One region of the Streptomyces sp. NPDC042002 genome, then DNA from elsewhere that is predicted to be linked to it. Evidence: riboswitches for the same ligand, from Rfam matches in the RefSeq annotation. Region 1 holds a riboswitch; the other holds the start of a gene.
What was found. Region 1 has a riboswitch for cyclic di-AMP ahead of ACZ6KY_RS31915 (transglycosylase family protein). Riboswitches for the same ligand answer to the same signal wherever they lie in the genome.

Region 2: another riboswitch for cyclic di-AMP. It lies ahead of ACZ6KY_RS27115 (C40 family peptidase); the one in region 1 lies ahead of ACZ6KY_RS31915 (transglycosylase family protein).

The regions. Positions count from the first base shown of each region.
Region 1 covers NZ_JBVJCT010000030.1:90,614-97,641, forward strand. The annotation lists gene ACZ6KY_RS31900 (globin domain-containing protein) at 1-739, opposite strand, end outside; gene ACZ6KY_RS31905 (cytochrome P450 family protein) at 1,035-2,306, shown strand; gene ACZ6KY_RS31910 (transglycosylase family protein) at 2,557-3,513, shown strand; cyclic di-AMP (ydaO/yuaA leader) riboswitch at 3,697-3,890, shown strand; gene ACZ6KY_RS31915 (transglycosylase family protein) at 3,895-4,605, shown strand; gene eno (phosphopyruvate hydratase) at 4,973-6,259, shown strand; gene ACZ6KY_RS31925 (FtsB family cell division protein) at 6,378-6,854, shown strand; gene ACZ6KY_RS31930 (DUF501 domain-containing protein) at 6,894-7,028, shown strand, end outside.
Region 2 covers NZ_JBVJCT010000022.1:15,631-22,658, reverse strand. The annotation lists gene ACZ6KY_RS27130 (C40 family peptidase) at 1-1,059, opposite strand, end outside; gene ACZ6KY_RS27125 (hypothetical protein) at 1,516-1,869, shown strand; gene ACZ6KY_RS27120 (tellurite resistance/C4-dicarboxylate transporter family protein) at 2,014-2,994, opposite strand; gene ACZ6KY_RS27115 (C40 family peptidase) at 3,225-4,397, opposite strand; cyclic di-AMP (ydaO/yuaA leader) riboswitch at 4,406-4,575, opposite strand; gene pcrA (DNA helicase PcrA) at 4,944-7,028, shown strand, end outside.

The DNA.
Region 1 (7,028 bases):
GGTCGGCGGGCGTCCGCAGGGTGAGGCCGCCGCCGGGTGCGCCCAGCCGCAGGATGTCGCCCACGCGGGTCCGCCGGACGAGGGCGGTGGAGAGCACGCCGTCCTCGACGCGGCTGATGTGCAGGTCGACGGTGCGGTCGGCGCGGGGCGCGTTGGCGAGGGAGTAAGGACGCCAGACGCACGGCAGATGGGGCACGCTGACGCTGACGTACTGACCGGGGGAGTAGGTGAGCCGTTGCCGTGGCCGCAGGGTGAGGACGACGAGGTCGTCGCCGTGCCGGGTACGGGAGACGACCTCCGCGTCCCACCAGGGGGGCTCGCCTTGGTGCTGGGCCTCCCAGGCGCCCTCCAGCATGAGCTGGGCGATCGACCCGTACGCGTCGCCCCACGCCTTCTCGGCCTCGGCGCTCCAGGCCGAGCCCGCGACGACCGCGAACGCGGCGATCAGGCTCGCGCCCACGGACGCGTAGTGCTCCGGCTGGGTCAGGTACTTCCGGTGGTCGCGCCCGAGATCCCGTAGATAGCGTGGCAGGTCCGGATCGTCCAGTCCGTCCATGACGAACGTGAGCGCCGCGAAGAGCCGGTCCCGCTGCCGTTCCATGTCCTGCGGGAGGTCCGCCGGAAACAGCGCGCGGAGCTCCGGGTTGTGGCGGAAGAGGTGCGAGTAGAAGTACTTGACCGCGAACTCGGCCCGTCTTTCCACGACCGCGAAGCTGGATCTGAGTATTTCGGGGTCCACTGCGTGAATGTAGGGAGGTGTCGAGAGGCGGAGTCAAACAGTCGGCCATGTCAGGACAGCCTGGGGCGAAGTGGGCGGGGGAGGCCTCCGTCGCTACCGTGCACTCCTGACCGCGCGTCCCAGGCGCCGCCGAACGCCAGGCGAACGCCGCTTGATCGTCGCCTGATCGGCCGCTGCCTGAACGCCGGCCGGCCGCTGCCCGATCTCCGCCCGCTCGGCGTCCGATCACCGGCCGTGCGCCGCCCGATCACCGGTCGGCCCGGAGTCCCCGGCCTCCTGCGGATACGGTCGAGGAGTGACCGAGCACGAAGCCTCCGCCAGCGCCGCCCCCGAACTCTTCACCTGGGAGTTCGCCACCGATCCCTACCCGGCCTACGCCTGGCTCAGGGAGCACGCGCCCGTGCACCGCACCCGGCTGCCCAGCGGGGTGGAGGCCTGGCTCGTCACGCGGTACGCCGACGCCAAGCAGACGCTCGCCGACCAGCGGCTGTCGAAGAATCCCGCGCATCACGACGAGCCCGCGCACGCGAAGGGCAGGACCGGGATTCCCGGGGAGCGCAAGGCCGAGCTGATGACGCACCTGCTGAACATCGATCCGCCGGACCACACCCGGCTGCGGCGGCTCGTCAGCAAGGCGTTCACTCCCCGGCGCGTCGCCGAATTCGCCCCACGGGTGCAGGAGTTGACGGACCGGCTCATCGACGACTTCGCGGCCAGGGGCTCGGCCGACCTCATCCACGAGTTCGCCTTCCCGCTCCCCATCTACGCCATCTGCGACCTGCTCGGCGTCCCGCGTGAGGACCAGGACGACTTCCGGGACTGGGCGGGGATGATGATCCGGCACGGCGGCGGGCCGAGGGGCGGGGTCGCCCGGTCCGTCAAGAAGATGCGCGGGTACCTCGCCGAGCTCATCCACCGCAAGCGCGAGGCGCTGACCGCGGAGCCCGCACCGGGCGAGGACCTCATCTCCGGGCTCATCCGCGCCTCCGACCAAGGCGAGCACCTCACCGAGAACGAGGCCGCCGCCATGGCCTTCATCCTGCTGTTCGCCGGGTTCGAGACCACGGTCAATCTCATCGGGAACGGGATGCACGCCCTCCTCACCCATCCCGGGCAGCGGGCGCGTCTCCAGGACTCTCTCGCGGCCGGGGAGAGCGGGCTGCTGGAGACGGGCGTCGAGGAACTCCTGCGCTACGACGGGCCCGTGGAACTGGCCACCTGGCGGTTCGCGACCGAGGACGTGCGGATCGGGGGGCAGGACATCGCGGCCGGCGACCCCGTGCTCGTGGTCCTCGCCGCCGCCGACCGTGACCCCGAACGCTTCGAGCGGCCGGACACGCTCGACCTCGCGCGGCGTGACCTTCAGCACTTGGGCTACGGCCACGGCATCCACTACTGCCTGGGCGCCCCGCTGGCCCGTCTGGAGGGGCAGACCGCGCTCGGCACGCTCCTCAACCGCCTTCCCGACCTGCAACTCGCTGGAGAATCAGCCGATTTGCGCTGGCGTGGTGGGCTCATTATGCGCGGATTGCGCACGCTTCCTGTGGAGTTCACCCCGGTCAAATAGTGCTTGATCGGTTCATCGGCGACCCTTCGGAACCCCCGTCGAGGGAGTTCTTCCGAATACCGGAAAGGGCACCCTTCCGGCTACCGGAACATGACGCTCCATCAAATCTGTGATCTTCACGTGATCTGTACTGCATCGACTTGTGACAAGTGATCGAGTGCGGCTACCTTCACCCATCAACGCGGCGGCTCCGCTTCAGCACTTCGCAGGAGCCGCGGTGGTCCCCCGCTGTCACGCGAAAGGCTTCCGCATGCTCTCCGGGAACGGCCGTCACCGTCGCCCTCGTCAGGCCCCAGCCCTCGTCGTCGCCGCGGGGGTGACCGGATCGGCCATCGTCATCCCGTTGCTCGCCGCGTCGGGTGCGAGCGCGGCCGACGGGACCACCTGGGACCGGGTGGCGCAGTGCGAGAGTGGCGGCGCGTGGAGCGCCGACCAGGGCAACGGGTACTACGGCGGGCTCCAGCTCGACCAGGCGGACTGGGAGGCGTACGGCGGTCTCGAGTACGCCCCGAGGGCCGACCAGGCCAGCCGCTCGCAGCAGATAGCCGTCGCCGAGAAGCTGCTCGACGACCGGGGCCTCGCGGCCTGGCCGACCTGCGGACCGCTCTCCGGGCTCAGTGAGGGTTCGGCCGGGGTCCAGGTCGACACGGGCGTGGCCGACGGCTCGTCGAGCGCCGGGAGTGACGCTGGTTCGTACAGCTCATCCGGTTTGTCTACTTCGCCCAGCTCATCCCCTTTGTCGAACCTGGCCGGTTCGAGCGATTCGGCCGACTCCTCGGGCGCGACCGACAGCACCGCGAAGCCTGACGCCTCGCCGAGCCCCAGCGCTTCGAGCCGAGCGACCGACAAGAGTGACGAGTCGGGCAAGTCCGGACAGAAGGGCGCCTCTTCGAACGCCTCCGACACCGCGAGTGCGGGCACCGGCCGCCATCGTGGCGGAGACGCCACGGGGAGCGCGACCGGCAGCCCTGCCGACAGCGCCACGGGGCGGCACGCGTCGAGCACCCCGGGCCCCTCGGTGACCCCGAGCGACAGCGTCGACAACTCGTACGTCAGCACGAACCTCTGGAACGTTTCCGACGTCCTCGGCCTCGAAGGCGGATGGGGTGGCCAGTCCGCCGCGGACAGCGGGGCGACCGACGCCGGTCCCGGCCTCATCGTCCCCGGTCGGAGCATTGCCGTCACCGCCGAAACGGTGCAGAACTAGCGGGAGTTCACGTCACGGTTCGCTGTGGAATGTCCGGTTTGGTGCAACTGAGAGATGGGTCTCAGAAGCCCTGATCGTCTTTGATATTCCGCCGATCGACTGCTTACGGTCGTGACCGCTCGCCACAGCGGGCCCCGACGGTCACAACGCCGAATCCTGCCAGCGGCCGTACGGGAACAGTCGTCGCGTCATGCGCCGTAGGCAGGAGCGGGGGACCCAAGGTAGGCGCCGGGACCGGGAGTTGAGAGACACCCGGGAACGGCTTGGGGTTAAGTCGCGTGTCGGACGTCCTGGAGACGGGACCGACGGCACGCGGCCGGGCAACTCAACCGGCCCGAACCCGACAGCTCACCTCGCAGGCGTCGGTGAGGGGATCACTCCATGCTGTTTTCCAGCAAGGGCAAGCACCGTCGTCCGAACAAGGCCACCCGCGTCGCCGCGCTCGCCGGTGTCACCGGTGTCGCCATCGCCGCCCCGCTGATGGTGGCCGGCAACGCCTCCGCCGCCACCGCCTCCGAGTGGGACGCCGTCGCCCAGTGCGAGGCCGGCGGCAACTGGTCGATCAACACCGGCAACGGCTACTACGGCGGCCTGCAGTTCTCCGCCTCCACCTGGGCCGCGTACGGCGGCACCGCCTACGCCTCCACCGCCGACCAGGCCTCGAAGTCGCAGCAGATCACCATCGGTGAGAAGGTCCTCGCCGCGCAGGGCAAGGGCGCCTGGCCGACCTGCGGCACCGGCCTGTCGAGCGCCGCGTACAGCGGTGGCACCTCGACCCCGTCGACCCCGTCGACCTCCTCCGGATCCTCCTCGTCGAGCGGCTCGCAGAGCGCCACCACCACCCGTACGACGGATCAGGCCGCCTCGCGTTCCGCGGAGCGCCCCGCCGCCCAGAAGACCGTCACCACCCCGACCGGCAAGAAGGTCAAGAAGGGTGACGGCGAGTACAAGGTCGTCAAGGGCGACACCCTCAGCTCGATCGCTGAGAAGAAGCACGTCAAGGGCGGCTGGCAGAAGCTGTTCAAGCTGAACAAGGACATCGTCGCCGACGCCGACTTCATCTACCCGGGCCAGCAGCTGCACCTCGGCTGAGCGCGGCCGCACGCCGGCCCGACGGGGTCGCCTTCGGCGGAGGGCGACCGTGGTCCCGGCCGTGCGCGGCATCGCCCCAGATGCCCCGGCTGAATGACAGCTCATGATGGCTCCCTCGCAGGCCGGGCCTCCACTCCGGAGGCCCGCCGAGGGCCCCCGTCCCCACGGGCTCCCCGCTCCGGTGCGTGTTCCCCCGCACGCACCGGAGCGGGGTTTTTCATTTCTTTTTTTGTTCCGTTCAGGAACAATATGTACTCTCACTTCTGCTCAAGGGGTGGTCGATCGGCTGGCCGATCCCCTCGGGCCGGATAGGCTCATCCCGCGGGGCTGCCAAGCCCCGCATACCCGCGTCACATCCCAGAAGGAGATGCTCGTGCCGTCCATCGACGTCGTCGTAGCCCGGGAAATCCTGGACTCCCGAGGCAACCCCACGGTCGAGGTCGAGGTCGGCCTCGACGACGGCAGCACGGGTCGTGCCGCCGTTCCGTCCGGCGCCTCCACCGGAGCGTTCGAGGCCATCGAGCTTCGCGACGGCGACCCCAACCGCTACCAGGGCAAGGGTGTCGAGAAGGCCGTCCTCGCCGTCATCGAGCAGATCGGCCCGGAGCTCGTCGGCTACGACGCCACCGAGCAGCGCCTGATCGACCAGGCGATGTTCGACCTGGACGCCACCGACAACAAGGGCTCGCTCGGCGCCAACGCCATCCTCGGCGTCTCGCTCGCCGTCGCGCACGCCGCTTCCGAGGCGTCCGACCTGCCGCTCTTCCGCTACCTGGGCGGCCCGAACGCGCACCTGCTGCCCGTTCCGATGATGAACATCCTGAACGGCGGGTCGCACGCCGACTCGAACGTGGACATCCAGGAGTTCATGATCGCCCCGATCGGCGCGGAGTCCTTCTCCGAGGCCCTGCGCTGGGGCACCGAGGTCTACCACACCCTCAAGTCCGTCCTGAAGTCCAAGGGCCTGTCCACCGGCCTCGGCGACGAGGGCGGCTTCGCCCCGAACCTGGACTCCAACCGCGCCGCGCTCGACCTCATCCTCGAGGCCATCAAGCAGGCCGGTTACGTCCCCGGCGAGCAGGTCGCGCTCGCGCTCGACGTCGCCGCGTCCGAGTTCTACAAGGACGGCAAGTACGAGTTCGAGGGCAAGTCCCGCTCGGCCGCCGAGATGACCGAGTACTACGAGGAGCTCGTGGCGGCCTACCCGCTCGTCTCCATCGAGGACCCGCTCTTCGAGGACGACTGGGCCGGCTGGAAGGTCCTCACCGACCGCCTCGGCGACAAGGTCCAGATCGTCGGCGACGACCTGTTCGTCACCAACCCGGAGCGGCTGGCCCGTGGCATCGAGGAGGGCACCGCCAACGCGCTGCTCGTCAAGGTGAACCAGATCGGTTCGCTGACCGAGACCCTCGACGCCGTCGAGCTGGCCCAGCGCAGCGGTTACAAGTGCATGATGTCCCACCGCTCCGGCGAGACCGAGGACGTCACCATCGCCGACCTGGCCGTCGCCACCAACTGCGGCCAGATCAAGACCGGTGCCCCGGCCCGCTCCGAGCGCGTCGCCAAGTACAACCAGCTGCTGCGCATCGAGGAGATCCTCGACGACGCCGCGGTGTACGCCGGCCGCTCGGCGTTCCCCCGCTTCAAGGACTGACCCTCACCGGCTCAGGAAGCGTCCTCCGTACGTCCCCGCACCCGGTCCCGTACCGTGTGCGGGGACGTACGCGTGTGACGGGCCCGTACGACGGGCCAGTACTGGGGAGGCGGGACTCATGGCCGTGAAGGACCGGGACCGGTTCTCCACCTCGACCAGGCTGAAGCTGCTCGGCGAGCAGACGGCGGCCCGGGTCTACCGCTCCCAGACCAAGCGGCAGGCGCGCCGCTCCCGGCTGACCGGCCGGGCCGCGCTGCTCGCCCTGGTCCTGTGCTCCCTGATCGTCGCCCTCGCGTACCCGATGCGGCAGTACGTCTCCCAGCGCGCCCAGGTCGCCGACCTGGAGCGGCAGCAGGAGCAGGCCGGGCAGCGGGTCGAGCAGCTGCGCGACCTCAAGGCACGCTGGCAGGACGACGCGTACGCGAAGCAGCAGATCCGGCAGCGGCTGCACTATGTGATGCCGGGCGAGACCGGCTACGTCGTGATCGACCCGGACGCGGCGAAGCAGGCCCGCGCCGAACGGGGCACCGCCGACCGCCCCTGGTACACCAATGTCTGGGACGGCGTGGACAAGTCCGACGCCGCCGACCAGTGACGACCCATGAACTGACCAGAAAGACACGTGACTCACGGCATGGAAACGCCTCCGCCGACCACCCCGCGCACCGAGCCCACCGACGCCGACGTCGAGGCCTTCAAGCAGCAGCTCGGCCGGCCGCCGCGCGGCCTGCGCGCGATCGTGCACCGCTGCCCCTGCGGTCAGCCGGAC
Region 2 (7,028 bases), on a different contig from region 1:
CCGTACGGGTGCCGACGGATTGGGGGCGTGGATCATCTGGCCGTTGCCGACGTAGATGCCGACGTGGGTGACCCCCGCGTAGAAGAACACCAGGTCTCCGGGGCGGAGTTCGGAGAGGGTGACCCGCTGGCCGGCGTTGATCTGGGAATAGGTCGTGCGGGGCAGGGACATGCCCGCGGAACGGTACGCGGCCTGGGCGAGCCCGGAGCAGTCGAAGGCGTCGGGGCCGGTGGCGCCCCAGACGTAGGGGCTGCCGAGCTTCGAGTAGGCGTAGGCGACGGCCGCCGCCGCACGGGAGTTGGGCGCCGCGACGGTGGTGCCGCCGGTGCCGCCGACGCCGGTGGCACCGGATGTGCCGGAGGACGCGGCCGGGACCGGTTCGCGGGCCGAGGAGCGCGAGACGTGCTGCTGCTCGCTCGCGCCACCCCGCTCCACGTACTGCGTGCGCTGCTCCGGGGTGAGTCGCGCGAGCAGGTGGCGAGCCGCGTCGAGCTTCTCGTTGATCGTCTTCTTCTGCTGCTTCAGCTCGGTCTGCCGCGACTTGAGCGCGGCCAGTTCGATGTGCGCCGCTCCGCGCAACTGCTCGATCTCGCGCAGCTGTTTGCGTACCCCGGCGACTTCCGCCGACTGCCGGGTGCCGACCCGCTCGGCGAACGCGGCCCCCTCCAGGTACTGGTCGGGGTGATCGGAGAGCGCGAGTTGCACCACCGGGTCGAGTCCGCCGCTGCGGTACTGCGCCGCAGCCATCGAACCCAGCGATTCCCGGGCCGAGTTGAGCCGGTCCTCGCGGCGGGCCGCCTCGTCGCGCAGTGTGCTCAGGTGCGCCTCCGCCTGGTCGGCCTTCTCCTTGGCGCCGTCGTACTTCTGGGTGGCGGCCTCCGCCTCCCCGTACAACTTGTCGACCTGGGCCTTCACCTGCGCCGGCGAGAGCTGGGGGTCGGCATGCCCGATCCCGTCGAAGCCGGTCGCCGTCGCCGCGCCCGCGAGGGCGATGGTGACTGCTGTGCGGGCCGTGTTTCCGCCGATCGAGCGCTGTTTGGTCCTGCGGTGCGCTGCCACGAGGGCCCACATCCTTCCGTGCGACCGCCCTTGCGGGTGCGGTCAAGCGGTGACACGTCCGGCGACGGCTCACACAGGGGGAGCGGGCCGCCGCCGGACCTTCTCGGCGGTGGTGTCCGACTGCCGCCCCCGGCCCGGGCGGCGGTGGAGAGCCGGTCACCTGGGGGAGGACGCTAAACCTGGGAGTGTGGCGTTGGTAACGCTATGTACGGAACTGCCGCCACTGGATCGCCGAGTGATCGAATGTGACCAGGATTCCGGCTTGGCTTCACCGGCTTCACGCAGGGTGATGACCGATGCGGTGAATCCCGGACAGCCGGAGCGGTGCCGGTGCTATGGATGACACGCGATGGCCTGGTGACAAGAGGGTGACGAGCGAGGGGGGAGCGGGGAGGTGGAGCGAAGGGGCGGCCCGGTGGGAAGGGGCGTCAGGGTGTGCGATTAGGCTCCGGCCCCATGGGCGTACTCATCCACCTCTTCGTCGGCCTGCACATCATCGGCATCGCCGCGCTCCTCGGCGGCTTCTTCACCCAGATGAAGGCGATGGGCAAGGGCACCGCCCGCTTCGTCCCCGCGATGCTGCACGGCGCGCTGACCATGCTGGTCACCGGTGTCGCCCTGGTCGGGCTCAACCAGGCCGACGGCAACACGGTCAACACCGTCAAGATCGGTGTGAAGCTGGCCCTGCTGATCGTGATCCTCGGGCTCGTCTATGTGAAGCGGGACGACGAGACGGTGGACAAGCGCCTCTTCGGCCTCGTCGGGCTGCTGACCGTCGCGAACATCTTCATCGCCGTCCTGTGGACCTGACAGACACGTTCACCCCCGCGTGCGAGGCTTGGCCGGCCCCTCGCCTTGGCGAGGCAGGGTTGGCCGGCCCCCTCACCTCCGCGAGGCAGGCTGGACCGGCGCCTCACCTCCGTACCTCCGTGAGGGCAGGCTGGACCGGCGCCTTCACGCCCGTGTCGAGGACCTGACGGCGAGGGCGGCGCCCGCGGCGACCGCCAGCCACGCCGCCACCGCGATCCACAGCAGCACCTGCCCCGTGCCCTTGAGCCAGAAGACGTCGAGGGCGGACGCGACCGAGAGGGTCGCCACCGCCGTCATCCCCAGCGGGAAGACGGTCGCCCAGCGCCGCATGTCGTACCGCGGGCGCGGCCACACCGCCTCCGCGATGATCAGCAGGCAGTAACAGGCGAGGTCGAGCACGAGCAGTGTGCCGGTCGCGGCGCGCAGGACGCCCTGGTCGTCGTTGTTCCACAGGTACATGTTCACGTGGTGCGCGGTGACGAGTTCCGCCCCGGCCAGTGCCGAGATCGCGAGCGCGCCGCCCGCCACCCAGTGGTCCCCGGCGCCCTTCCTCACCTCCCACAGGTCGAAGTGCGCGAACGACACCCCGTAGAGCACGATCCCCAGCCAGAACAGCACCATCGCCGTGTGCGCGAGCCAGTCCGAACCCACGGCGGTGGCGATCGTCGAGCCGAGGACCGAGAGCCCCTGCGTGGCCACGCAGACGAGGAACACCTCTCCCGCCATACGGCGCCGCCAGTGCCGTACGACGGCCAGCAGCAGGATCGGCCAGAGCGCGGCCGACAGGGCGAGCAGGACCTCGGCGAGCCCCTGCCACCCCAGTACGGAGAACCTGGTGCCGAGCACGGTGGTCGCCGCGACCGCGTTGAGCCCGGCCGGCGTGCCGGCCTGCCGCACCCATTGCTCCCGGTCGCCCGCCAGCCGGACGAGGAAGTCCGCGGCGAGCCCGAGCCAGGCGAGCGACGCCAGGACCAGCGCGATCCGGGAGAGGGTCTCGTAGCCGGTCAGGTGCAGCCCGATCGAGATGACGCCGGTGGCCATGACGGCGGTTCCGGCGGCGGGCGACCGTCCCGCCCACCAGGCGCGGAACGAAGCGGTGTCCGGCATGTCCGGTGTATCTGGCATGCGCCCGATGCTAGGGATCTCCGGACCGGTTACCGACGGGGCACGCGCGTGGGGAGCGCGAAAACACCGGGCACGCGTGCGTGGGGGACGAAAACAGCGGAGCACGCGCGCGTGGGATACGAAACGCCGGGGCACGCGTGCGTGCCGTACGAAACGAGGGGCACACGCGCGTGGAGCTTCAGTCGCTCCACGCGCGCGTGCCCCGCGAAGGATGTCGCCCGCGCCCCGGACTACGCCGGGCGCACCACGCTGTGGATCGCCGAGGTGCCGTCGTAGTAGATCGACTCCTCGCGGACGTACGCTCCCGGTTTCGGCGCGTGGATCATCATGCCGTTGCCGATGTAGAGGCCGACGTGGCTGATGTCGTTGTAGAAGAAGACCAGGTCACCGGGCTGGGCGTCGGCGAGGGAGACCGTCGTGCCGGCGTTCACCTGGTCGTAGGTGACGCGCGGGAGACCGACACCGGCGGCCTTCCAGGCGGCCTGGGTCAGGCCCGAGCAGTCGTAGGAGTCCGGGCCGGTGGCGCCCCAGACGTACGGCTTGCCGATCTGGGTGCGGGCGAACGCGAGCGCCTTGGCCGCCTTGGTCGCGTACGAGGAGTCCGGGGCCGTCGATCCCGTCGCCGGTCCGGCAGTCGATCCGGCCGTCGAGCCGGTCGTGGTGCCGGACGACTGCCGCTGGGCGGCCTTCTCGGCGGCCGCCTGCTGTCGTGCCAGCTCCGCCGCCTTGGCCGTGGCCCGCTCCTGCTTCTTCTTCTCGATGGCCGCCAGCCGCGCCTTGTCCTCGGCGTTCAGCTTCGAGAGCAGGCCGCGGGCCTCGCCGAGCTTGCGCTGCACCGCGGCCTTGGACGTCCTGAGCGCGTTCTGCGAGGCGGTCAGCGACTGCAGGCTCCGGCTGGCCTCCGTACGCTTCCTGGTGGTGGCGGCCTGGTCGGTGATGTAGTCGTCCACGGCCGCCTTCTGGCGGGTCGTCAGACGGCTCATCAGCTGGGTCTGGTCGAAGTAGTCCTGCGGGTTGTCCGCGAGCAGCAGTGTCGCGGTGCTGGGCGCGACGGCCCCGGTGCGGTACTGCGCCGCGGCGAACGAACCCAGCTCCTCGCGCGCGGTGTTGAGCTTCTCGGTGCGCTGGGCGACGTCGTCGAGCAGGGTGTCGACGCGCTTCCGCTGCTTGGCGGCCTTCTCCCGGGTCGCGTTGTACTTGTCGGTGGCCGTCTCGGCCTGGTGGTAGAGGTCGTTGACCTTCTTCGAGACCTCTTCGACGCTGGGTCTGGGTTCGGCCGAGGGGGCGGCGTTCGCCGTCTGGGAGAGCAGGGCCACGGAGGCGAGGGCCGCCGTGGCGAGGGCCGGGGTCCGTATGCCTGCGATGCGCGTACCCGTAGGACGCCATTTGCGGTGCGACGCCAAGAGAGGCGACTCCTTCCGTCATCCGCCTGCCGAGTTAGCTGTCGGGTTCGGGCGGGTGGTTCCGGAAGGTTGCCCTACGGTCCATGCCCCACAAGGCGGTTGGACCGATTCACCCCGAGTTCGGTGGGTCCCCGGCTCCGGCGGCCCGTGGGCGTACCGAACTCGGCGGAGGCCGCTCGGCCCGGCGAGGTTCGCCGGTTGCGGTCGAGTGGCCTTCCGGCACGCTAACCAACTGTTGTGGCCCGTGTGAAGGTTGATGTGCGATATGCCCGATACATTTTCGTGACCTTCGCCGCGTACTCCGTCTCATGTGATGCGTTTGAGTTGATCTATCCGTATATGGGGTCAATGGTGCTTGTGACCTTCATGTGATGGCGGCTCCCTTGCGGAGGCGTCCCGCCGAACCTCACCTGGAGTGACAGGTCGGTCATGAAAGGTGATGGGCGGTCGTGTGGGCCCGGATGTCCGGGATTCGCGTCACGAGTTCCGGTCGAGTTCCCGGGGTGGCGGCGGGCTGTCAGTGGGGCGGCCTAGACTCGGAGAGCGATGAGCAGCCTCTTTGACGACAGCTTCCTGGCGGACCTCAAGCCCTCCGCGGCCCACGAGGACGAACACCCGCCGCCGCCCGAGGACGATCACGTACCGGAGCCGGTTCCGGACGATCTGTTCGGCGGGAAGTTCGACATGCCGCCGAGCCGGGACGCGTACTACCGCGACGGCGCGCCCAGGCCCGCCGTGGACCCGGCGGCCCTGCTGGACGGACTGAACGAGAACCAGCGCGCGGCCGTGGTGCACTCCGGCTCCCCGCTGCTCATCGTGGCCGGTGCCGGCTCCGGCAAGACCCGGGTGCTCACGCACCGGATCGCGCATCTGCTCGGCGAGCGCAACGTCCACCCCGGCCAGATCCTCGCGATCACCTTCACGAACAAGGCCGCGGGCGAGATGAAGGAGCGCGTGGAGGCGCTCGTGGGCCCGCGCGCCAACGCGATGTGGGTGATGACCTTCCACAGCGCCTGCGTCCGCATCCTGCGCCGCGAGAGCAAGACGCTCGGATTCACCTCGTCCTTCTCGATCTACGACGCCGCCGACTCCAAGCGTCTGATGGCGCTCGTCTGCCGTGATCTCGACCTCGACCCCAAGCGCTTCCCGCCGAAGTCGTTCAGCGCCAAGATCTCGAACCTGAAGAACGAGCTGATCGACGAGGAGGACTTCGCCGCTCAGGCCACCGACGGCTTCGAGAAGACCCTCGCCCAGGCGTACGCGATGTACCAGTCGCGGCTGCGCGAGGCCAACGCGCTCGACTTCGACGACCTGATCATGACCACGGTCCATCTGCTGCGCGCCTTCCCGGACGTCGCCGAGCACTACCGGCGCCGCTTCCGGCACGTCATGGTCGACGAGTACCAGGACACCAACCACGCGCAGTACGCGCTCGTCCGGGAACTCGTGGGCACCTCCGAGCACCCCGTGGACGTACCGCCCAGCGCGCACGAACTGCCCCCCGCCGAGCTGTGCGTCGTGGGTGACGCGGACCAGTCGATCTACGCCTTCCGGGGCGCGACCATCCGCAACATCCTCCAGTTCGAGGAGAACTACCCGAACGCGACGACGATCCTCCTGGAGCAGAACTACCGCTCCACCCAGACGATCCTGTCGGCCGCCAACGCGGTGATCGAGCGCAACGAGTCCCGCCGCCCCAAGAACCTGTGGACCAACGCGGGCGCGGGCTCGAACATCACGGGCTACGTCGCGGACACCGAGCACGACGAGGCCCAGTTCGTCGCCGACGAGATAGACCGTCTCACCGACGCGGGCGAGGCCAAGGCAGGCGACGTCGCGGTCTTCTACCGGACGAACGCCCAGTCCCGTGTCTTCGAAGAGGTCTTCATCCGCGTCGGCCTGCCCTACAAGGTCGTCGGCGGCGTCCGCTTCTACGAGCGCAAGGAGGTCCGGGACGTCCTGGCGTACCTCAGGGTGCTGTCCAACCCCGAGGACTCGGTCCCGATGCGCCGCATCCTGAACGTGCCCAAGCGCGGCATCGGCGACCGCGCCGAGGCGATGATCGACGCCCTGTCGCAGCGCGAGAAGATCAGCTTCCCGGCGGCGCTGCGCCGCGTCGACGAGGCCTACGGCATGGCCGCGCGCTCCACCAACGCGGTCAAGCGGTTCAACACGCTCATGGAGGACCTGCGCACCATCGTCGAGTCCGGCGCGGGCCCGGCCACCATCCTGGAGGCCGTCCTCGAACGCACCGGCTATCTCGCCGAGTTGCAGGCGTCGACCGACCCCCAGGACGAGACCCGGATCGAGAACCTTCAGGAACTCGCCGCCGTGGCCCTGGAGTTCGAGCAGGAGATCGGTGAAGGCGAGAACGCGGGCGGACTCGCCGCGTTCCTGGAGCGGGTCGCGCTGGTCGCCGACTCCGACCAGATCCCGGACGAGGAGGACGGCAACGGCGTCATCACCCTGATGACCCTGCACACCGCCAAGGGCCTCGAATTCCCCGTGGTCTTCCTGACCGGCATGGAGGACGGCGTCTTCCCGCACATGCGCGCGCTCGGGCAGGTCAAGGAGCTGGAGGAGGAGCGGCGCCTGGCGTACGTCGGCATCACGCGCGCGCGGGAGCGGCTC